2 regions of the Lelliottia sp. GFLA7 genome follow, and region 2 is predicted to be linked to the other one. Evidence: predicted binding sites of a transcription regulator. Region 2 holds the regulator's gene; the other holds the start of a gene.
What was found. The regulator CRP, encoded in region 2, controls carbon source genes, mostly activating them, when cyclic AMP is high. The targets are predictions, from matches to a motif close to ATGTGANNNNNNTCACAT.
Positions count from the first base shown of each region.

Region 1: deoC (deoxyribose-phosphate aldolase) is a predicted target of CRP. The motif match lies at 3,621-3,638, and genes of this name have one in related genera.

Region 1 is NZ_JBWLAQ010000003.1:353,350-358,287, forward strand. It holds gene AC07RN_RS12010 (patatin-like phospholipase family protein) at 1-351, shown strand, start outside; gene AC07RN_RS12015 (TatD family hydrolase) at 348-1,130, shown strand; gene AC07RN_RS12020 (YjjW family glycine radical enzyme activase) at 1,125-1,985, opposite strand; gene AC07RN_RS12025 (YjjI family glycine radical enzyme) at 1,960-3,507, opposite strand; gene deoC (deoxyribose-phosphate aldolase) at 3,770-4,549, shown strand; gene deoA (thymidine phosphorylase) at 4,605-4,938, shown strand, end outside.
Region 2 is NZ_JBWLAQ010000008.1:59,046-63,983, forward strand. It holds gene AC07RN_RS17970 (YccS/YhfK family putative transporter) at 1-1,054, opposite strand, end outside; gene crp (cAMP-activated global transcriptional regulator CRP) at 1,112-1,744, opposite strand; gene AC07RN_RS17980 (OsmC family protein) at 2,054-2,458, shown strand; gene AC07RN_RS17985 (phosphoribulokinase) at 2,504-3,373, opposite strand; gene AC07RN_RS17990 (YheU family protein) at 3,404-3,622, opposite strand; gene AC07RN_RS17995 (hydrolase) at 3,619-4,641, opposite strand; gene mdcA (malonate decarboxylase subunit alpha) at 4,922-4,938, shown strand, end outside.

The sequences.
Region 1 (4,938 bases), on a different contig from region 2:
CAGCATGAATCCAGCTACAGCGCGATGCAGCGTTTTATCGAGAAACCGCCCGGCAAGCTGCGTATTTTTGAAATCTACCCGCCAAAACCGCTCCTGAGCATGGCGCTGGGAAGCCGTCTGCCATCCCTTCGCGATGATTACAAAACAGGACGACTTTGCGGGCGTTATTTCCTGGCGACGGTCGGAAAAATGCTGGCTGAACAGCCACCAATACGGCGGCATAAAAGGATCATCACGCCGCCAACGTTCGTGGTTCCGCCTGCTGCTGTCGCGAATGATGTTGTGGCTACGCCGCTGATTGACGCTCCTCATGCCAACGACACCACTTTTGAAAATGAGGATCTGGCGTGACTTTTCGCTTTGTTGATACTCATTGCCACTTTGATTTTCCGCCGTTTACCGGCCATGAAGCGCAAAGCATTCAGCAAGCGGCGGATGCAGGTGTCCAGGCGATAATCGTCCCGGCGATCGAAGCCGCACATTTCGATCGGGTACTCGATCTGGCTGGGACGCATACCGCGCTGTACGCTGCTTTGGGTCTGCATCCGATTGTGATCGAAAAGCATCTGGACGCACACATTGAGGTGCTTGAGGACAAACTGCGATCCGAAAGCAAGAAACTGGTGGCGATAGGGGAGATCGGTTTGGATCTGTATCGTGACGATCCGCAGTTTGAACGCCAGCAGACGATCCTGGATGCGCAGCTTAAACTGGCCAGACACCATAATTTACCGGTGATTCTGCATTCGCGGCGCACTCACGATAAGCTGGCGATGCATCTCAAACGTCACGATCTACCGCGAACCGGCGTGGTGCATGGTTTCGCCGGAAGCCTTCAGCAGGCGCAGCGCTTTATTGAGCTGGGTTATAAAATCGGCGTGGGCGGAATGATCACCTATCCGCGCGCCAGTAAAACCCGTGATGTGATGACGCAATTGCCGCTTTCATCGTTGCTTCTGGAAACCGACGCGCCTGATATGCCGCTCAATGGTTTTCAGGGAGAGCCCAACCGTCCGGAGCAGGCCGCACGCGTTTTTGCGACATTATGCGAACTCCGCGACGAGCCAGCAGATGTTATCGCAGATGCGCTGTTACGAAATACTCACGATCTCTTTGGGATCACACTATAAATAAAGCGCTGGGCGGATCACTGTGATCCGATGTTTTTCTAATGCCAGCGCCAGCGGTTCCACATCGTCAGCCGTGGCGCTGCGCCACGATGCCGCTTCGCCATACACGCCATGCGCATGAAACGCGTTGATTCGCACCGGGACAGAACCCAGCGATCGGATAAAGGCCGTCAAAGCACCCAGATGTTCCAGATAATCACAACGATCGGGGATCATCAGCAGGCGCAGCTCAGCTAACCGTTGATGATGTGCCAGCCAGCGGATGCTGTGTTTGATCTGCGGATTCTCGCGCCCGGTCAGAAAGCGATGATGCTCATTGTTCCAGGCTTTCAGATCCAGCATTGCGCCATCAAAAACGGGAAGCAGTTTTTGCCAGCCGGTTTCACTCAGTAAGCCGTTGCTGTCGACCAGACAGGTGAGATGCTCTAGCGAGGAGTCGGCTTTGACGGCGCTAAACAGCGCCACCAAAAACGGCAGTTGAGTCGTCGCTTCCCCGCCGCTGACGGTGATCCCTTCGATAAAGGGGGCGACTTTGCGGATGTGGCCAATCACGTCGTCAACGCTTAAGCGCTGCGCCATGGGCGTGGCCTGCTGTGGACACATGCGCAAACAGGTATCGCATTTCTGACAGTCGCTTTCCTGCCACCAGACGCGTCCGGCTTGAATGTTCAGCGCATCGTGCGGGCAATGGAGTACGCAGTCGCCGCAGTCATTGCAGCGACCGATCGTCCACGGGTTGTGGCAGGTTTTACAGCGCAGGTTGCAGCCCTGCAGGAAAAGGGCCAGGCGGCTGCCCGGCCCATCCACGCAGGAGAAAGGAATAACCTGACTAACTAAAGCGCATCTGCTGTTCATGGCTTATCACGCGTGGCTGACGTTCCAGGATACGGGTATTGCGCGCGGCCTCCTCGCCAAGCCAGGTGGTATTGATGCGTGACCCTTCGGCGCGATATTTTTCCAGATCCGACAGACGCACCATATAGCCCGTGACGCGCACCAGATCGTTTCCGGCAACGTTAGCGGTAAACTCGCGCATCCCGGCGTTAAACGCGCCGAGACACAGCTGAACAACGGCCTGCGGATTACGTTTGATGGTTTCGTCCAGTGTCAAAATATCGCTGATCCCGGAAGGGTAGTGTTTGTGATGCGGCGCGACGGCGAGCAAATGGCTGATCGGATCGGGCTCATCGCCGTACGGCAATCGTGCGCCCGGCGTGGTGCCGGAATCAGAGCTGATGCCAGACTGGGCATGCAGCATGGCGCGCTGCTTCCAGCCGTGTTTTACCGGCGTATTCTCGACAAAGTGGGCGAGCTGTTCGCTGATACGATAGCCCAGCGCATTGGCTTGCTCATCTTTCCCGTAACGTCCTGGGTAACCCGATTTCTCACACAGCGTATTTACCGCCTCTGCCAGACCGTACATGCCAAACATCGGCACAAAACGCTCCGCATCGATCAGCCCCTCTTTCACCAAAAAGCTATTCTCAAAGAAGCCGGATTGTTCATACAGAAAATCACAGCGGGCATCGATGATGGTGATTTGCTGCTGACAGTAATGCGGCAGGGTGCGGTCAAAGAAATCCGCCACGGACTCGCTGTGCTCGGCGATGGCTTTCAGATTCAGACGTACCAGGGTGCTGCCACCGCCGGCCAACGGTAGCGAGTTGTAGCAACTGACGACGCCAAAACCGCCTTTTGTGAAAATTCTATCATTCATCGGGCCGTTAGAAATATGCGGTTTACTGCACTCACAAATATTTTTAGCCACTTCCAGGAGCAGATCGTCCGGCGTGATTTTTGGGTCGTAAATAAAGGTGATATTCGGTGCAACCTGCTTCAGTTCTGCATCTGCGCGTAAAATGGCGCGTGTGACAGGGGAATCTCCTGGACCGATATTGGCATGCATAAAGGCGTCTGGCAGCGTTCTGTCCAGGTAACGCCAGAAGCGTTTTATTCTGCTTTCGATTTCTTCTTGTGTTAGAATTCTAACATAAGGTTGCAACAGTGCATCGAGGTGGCCCAGAAACACCGGCATCGATGTGACGGAAGGAACATGGTGATAAAGAATGGTCAGGAGCGAAAGCGCATCATCAAGATCTTTTGCGCCTTCGAGCTCTAGCCATTCTGACCCGTTCGCCAGAAATTTGGCGTAATCAGGCAGAACGTAGCGCGGTTTGAAAGGCGCATGACCTTCAAACATATCGCAGATAAACCCGTCATCCAGCGCTGCACGCGCCGCGTGTGGCAGACCGGGATAGGGCAGATTGTTTTCCGCTTCCAGCGCCAGAAAATGGCGTTTTTGCTCAGGCGTCAGTACCGGGCTTGTCACAATTTGCTGGCAACGTTGTTGCATAGCATCGAGACCGGAGGTGGACATAGTCGCTTCCTTATTATTCTGCGGATGATGGGCAGATTGTAGGAAGTCATTACGCTGAAGCTATTGATCGGAAGCGGGTGATTGCTGCTTTAGTCAGCTATTTCAGGACTGAAATTTGAAGTGGATCTCATTACAGTAATGCAAATTTGTATGCAGTTTTCATTAACTGTGATGAATGTCGAAGTGTGAGTGCGGGTGAATGTTAGAATACTCACATACCCGCAAGGTGAAAAATTATACGGCGATGCCGTTGGAGATTGTTATGACTGATTTAACCGCAAGCAGCCTGCGCGCGTTGAAACTGATGGACCTGACTACCCTGAATGATGACGACACAAATGAAAAAGTGATCGCGCTGTGTCATCAGGCGAAAACGCCAGTGGGCAACACCGCCGCTGTCTGCATTTATCCGCGTTTTATCCCCATTGCACGTAAAACGCTGAACGCGCAGGGCACGCCTGATGTGCGCATCGCGACCGTGACCAACTTCCCACATGGCAATGACGATATCGAGATCGCACTGGCAGAAACTCGCGCAGCGATTGCTTACGGCGCGGATGAAGTTGACGTGGTATTCCCTTACCGTGCGCTGATCGCAGGTAACGAGCAGGTCGGCTTTGATCTGGTGAAAGCCTGTAAAGACGCCTGTGCGGCGGCAAACGTTCTGCTGAAAGTGATCATCGAAACCGGTGAACTGAAAGAAGAAGCGTTGATTCGTAAAGCATCTGAAATTTCTATCAAAGCCGGTGCGGATTTCATCAAAACGTCCACCGGTAAAGTACCGGTCAACGCCACGCCAGAAAGCGCACGCATCATGATGGAAGTGATTCGCGATATGGGCGTTTCTAAAACCGTTGGTTTTAAACCTGCGGGCGGCGTGCGTACAGCCGAAGACGCGCAGCAGTTCCTGGCGATTGCTGACGATCTGTTCGGCGCAGACTGGGCCGATTCCCGTCACTACCGTTTCGGTGCTTCCAGCCTGCTGGCTAGCCTGCTGAAAACGCTGGGTCACGGCGACGGTAAGAGCGCAAGCGCCTACTAATATCATTCCTGCGGCGGTTTTTTCGCCGCATTTAACCTGATTCCTGGGGGTTACTTTGTTTCTCGCACAAGAAATTATTCGTAAAAAACGTGATGGTCATGCATTAAGTGACGAAGAGATCCGTTTCTTTATCAACGGCATTCGTGACAACACCATCTCTGAAGGGCAAATTGCCGCCCTGGCGATGACCATCTTCTTCCACGATATGTCGATGCCGGAACGTGTATCGCTGACCATGGCGATGCGGGATTCAGGTAGCGTTCTGGACTGGAAAAGCCTCAATCTTAACGGCCCGATCGTGGACAAACACTCCACGGGCGGCGTAGGTGATGTCACCTCTCTGATGCTCGGTCCAATGGTCGCAGCATGCGGCGGCTACATCCCGATGA
Region 2 (4,938 bases):
CTGGCAGTAGCGGCAGCCGTTTCTGCTTATCCGCCATCAGGTCACGGGAATAGAGCGGACGTTGGGTGCGCAGCACGCGTGCGATGCGGCTGAAATGCCATGCGCAGAACTGCCCGACCGGGTTATCCGGATGCTGACGGGCGATTTTCTCCAGCGCGCCTAATGGCTTATCCATGGTAAAGCGCGTGGGATAGCGGTGATAAAGAATATCGTCAGCCAGCACGCGCAGACGCGCCGCGACCGTCTGGGCATTCCAGCGGATCACCGCTTCGGCATGGCTACGCTCCACCAGTTTTTGCACTTCCTGCGGATGATGCAGGCTGACGGAGATATGTTCCTGGAGATCCAGCCCTACCTGAAACGTGCGCAGCAGCCGTTTGTATTCATGATTTTTATTGGCCGCCAGCATGTGCAACTGTTGATAACACTGGCTGATTAAATCGACCACTTTTTGCTGACGCGTCAGCAGCGGCGGCAGCGCCTTTTCCGGGTCGGTATGCTGCGTCAGCAGGGTGTATTTTGCTTCGCAGTAATCAGCGAGCTGAACGTAGAGCAGGCTTAAGGATTCGCGCAAAGGCTGCTCGCGCCACATCCAAAACCAGAACCAGTTGAATAATCCGTACCATAGCGTGCCAAACGCGTAGATCAGCAGCGGTTCCCAGACGGGCATATTCCCGGCGAGGCTGAGGGTGAAAATCGAGGCAATTAGCGAAGCGGGGAGCAATCGGGCATGCAGAGAACTGATTTCCGCCGTCACGCCGAGCGTGAGTGCCAGCACGGTTAAAATCAGCGGCAAGGGGATATCGCGCGCCAGCAAAAGCTGTACTGCCAGGCTACATCCGGCAAACAGCGATCCGCCAATAATCAGGCGTTTGAAAAAGCGTTTATGCGGCGTATCGAGACCGGCAATGTTACAGCAGGCAGGGACGAGGGAAAAAAGCAGACCGTGTTGCAGGTGACCCAGAATCAAACCGACGGCCACGGGGAGACATAACACCAGCGTTTGCCGAAGTGCGTAGTTAACTTCCGGGTGATAGATCAGCCTGCGCCACATAGATGCCAGAGACAAAAACGGCGTGACACCTTGCGATGGCACGCCGTTCGACCGGAATTAACGCGTTCCGTAAACCACGATAGTTTTACCGTGGGCGGAGATCAGGTTCTGATCTTCCAGCATTTTCAGGATACGGCCAACGGTTTCACGGGAGCAACCGACGATCTGACCAATTTCCTGACGGGTAATTTTAATTTGCATGCCGTCAGGGTGAGTCATAGCGTCAGGCTGTTTCGCCAGGTTCAACAGCGTTTGCGCGATGCGGCCGGTCACATCCAGGAAGGCGAGGTTACCCACTTTCTCGGAGGTGATTTGCAGGCGGCGAGCCATCTGCGAAGACAGGCGCAACAGAATATCCGGGTTAACCTGAATCAACTGACGGAATTTTTTGTAGGAGATCTCAGCCACTTCACAGGCCGATTTTGCACGTACCCAGGCGCTACGTTCCTGGCCTTCTTCAAACAGGCCCAGTTCGCCGATGAAATCGCCCTGGTTCAGATAAGAAAGGATCATCTCTTTTCCTTCTTCATCTTTAATAAGCACTGCCACCGAGCCTTTGACGATGTAATACAACGTTTCCGCTTTTTCACCCTGGTGAATCAGCGTGCTCTTCGATGGGTACTTATGAATATGGCAATGAGACAAGAACCATTCGAGAGTCGGGTCTGTTTGCGGTTTGCCAAGCACCATGCGCTGTTATCCTCTGTTATAAGCTGTCACCAGAGTCATAAATCGCATCCTGACTCTGGGGTTGCAATCGAATTCTTCCCCGTACCTGGGAATTAGGCTGTCATAAATGTTTGCAGCCTGTAATGTTTGATGTCCTCTGCATACATGTGTAACGTCAATGTATTACTGTAGCATCCAGAGTGTTTTAGCATAGCTTTTGCCGCGTGTCTCCTGGTGTCTCGCTTCAGCATGACGCAGGTCGACTTCCGTTGCGAGAATTGTAACGCACGGGTAATCTGTCCGGAAAAATGCAACGTCGGAGTGAATAAAATGCAAGCGCGTGTGAAATGGGTTGAAGGTTTAACGTTCCTCGGCGAATCCGCTTCAGGACACCAGATTTTGATGGATGGCAACTCCGGCGATAAAGCGCCAAGTCCGATGGAAGTGGTGCTGATCGCGGCGGGTGGATGCAGTGCCATCGACGTGGTCTCGATTCTGCAAAAAGGGCGTCATGACGTCACCGATTGCGAAGTGAAGCTGACATCAGAGCGTCGCGAAGAAGCGCCGCGTCTGTTTACGCACATCAATCTGCACTTCATTGTGACCGGCAAAGCGCTGAAAGATGCCGCGGTTTCCCGTGCGGTGGATCTTTCTGCGGAGAAGTACTGCTCGGTCGCGTTGATGCTGGAAAAAGCGGTGAAAATCACGCATTCGTATGAAGTGATTGAAGCGTAAGCGTTGACGAGATTTAGCCCTCTCCCATGAGGAGAGGGAATAAGATCATTCGATCTTTTTGCCTTCCATCAGCCGTTGCACCAGCGGCATCATGATCAGCTCCATCGCCAGTCCCATTTTCCCGCCCGGCACGACCAGCGTATTTATGTGCGAAATAAACGACCCCTGCAGCATTGCCAGCAGCCACGGATAATCAATATCTTCCAGATTACGGAAGTGAATCACCACAAAGCTTTCGTCGAGCGACGGAATCGTTTTGGCGGCGAAGGGATTTGACGTGTCCACTGTAGGCACGCGCTGGAAGTTGATGTGCGTGCGCGAAAACTGCGGCGTCAGGAAGTTAATATAATCTTCCATTGAGCGTACCACTGAATCCATGACTGCCTCACGCGAGTGGCCGCGCTCGCTGGTGTCGCGGGTGAGTTTCTGGATCCACTCCAGGTTGACGATAGGCACCACGCCGACCAACAGATCGACATGCCGCGCCACATCCTGTTGCGGCGTTACCACGCCGCCATGCAATCCTTCGTAAAACAGCACATCGGTTGGTTCCGGAAGCGGCTGCCACGGCGTAAATGTGCCCGGCACCTGGTTCCACGGCACGGCTTCGTCATAGGTATGCAGATATTTACGCGATTGCCCTGTGCCCGTATGGCCGTACTCGGCAAAGGTTTGTTCCAGCAAACCGAAGTCGTTGGCGTCTGGCCCGAAGTAGCTGATGTGTTTGCCGAGATCGCGCGCCTTGCGGATCGCCATGTCCATTTCAGGGCGGGTATAGCGATGAAAACTGTCGCCTTCTACCTCGGCGGCACGCAGGTTGAGCTGCGCGAAAATCTTACGAAACGCGAGGCTGGTGGTCGTGGTTCCCGCACCACTTGAACCCGTAACGGCAATAACCGGATGTCTGGCTGACATAGCAACTCCCTGACTGGAATGATGAAGCGATCAGCCGCGAAACTGATTGCGCGGCATGATGTTGACGGTTTCGTGCAGTTCAGACCACACCAGCAATATCTCGCCATTTTGTAGCTGCCGTTTCACATCGGCGACCTTTTGTTCAAGCGAGCGTTCATGTTCACCATAATCGGTGCCTTCGCGTAATACAAAGCTTTCAATCAGGCTGTCCAGCGTTTCGGGAGCCAGATCTTGCCAGGGAATCATCATCGTGTTTTTTCCAGCCAGGGGGTTAACCAGTCGGGGATACGCGTTTCCAGCCACATTTTCGGACGCCGTAACGTACCGCCGATAAAACCAACGTGGCCGCCATGTTCGGTCAGCTGATACTGCACGTTTGCGGGCAAATATCCCGGTGCCGGAATCGAATGGTGATCCATAAAGGGATCGTCTTTCGCATGGATGATCAGCGTCGGTTTGGTTATCTGATTCAGCAACGGCATGGCGCTACACTGACGATAATAGTCTAGTGCGTCAGCAAAACCGTGGATCTTCGAGGTGATCAGATCGTCAAACTCCCGCAAACGGCGCATGCGCTTGAGCTGTTGCAGGTTGATTGGCAGCGTGTCGGGATAGGCTTTCAATTTGCGTGCCGCGTTGGCTTTCAGCAAATTCAGCAGATAGCGCTGATACACGCGCGAAAAGCCCTTTTCCATATGATAGCTGCACTGCTCCAGCATAAACGGCGCGGAGACGATCACCGCCGCGTCCAGCGGCACGGCGTTACTCTCTTTTGCCAGCAGGCAGGCCAGCATATTGCCACCCAGCGAATAGCCTACCGCTGCGGTAGGGGCCGCGCCGTAAGTCTTCGCCAACCAGTATAAAAACCAGGTGCCGTCTTCTGTTTCGCCGGAATGATAAATCCGCTCGCGACGGTTTGGCTCACCACTGCATCCGCGAAAATGCATCACCACACCGAGCCAGCCGCGCGCTTTTGCCGCGTGGATCAGGCCGTGCGCATACGGGCTGTGCAGGCTGCCTTCCAGCCCGTGGAACACCACCAGCCGGGGTTTATGCCTGGCCTGGTCGGGATCTTCGCTCCACGCTAAATCGACGAAATCGCCGTCCGGCAGGTCGAGGCGCTGCCAGTGCGGGTCAAATTGCAGTTTACGGCGCAGGAGCCGTGGCAGCATGGTTTGCAGATGCGGGTTAGCGACGCCGCGCATTGGTACGAATTCGGCGCTCTCTTCACACGCGATATCAAAGTCTGATGGAATAATTTGGGTCATAACGATGCGATGTTCACTCTTGTCAGCCTTAACTATACCTGCCGAAGCGGATCCTGTTTACGAAAATGAGGCGGTGTTGACCTCCGATTCAGCTAATTCCTGCCTGAGCTAGCGTTTTTTTCCGAAACATTATCTGATCTTGATCATATATATTCATTCTGATTATTACTCTCAGGCTAATGATTCACCTCTACGCTTAATTGATGCCTTTCTCACCAGAGCGCACACTTTACTCAGCGTTAAGCAAATCAAAATGATGTGCTGAATCAGGAGGTTAATAATGTTATCTGGGCAAAC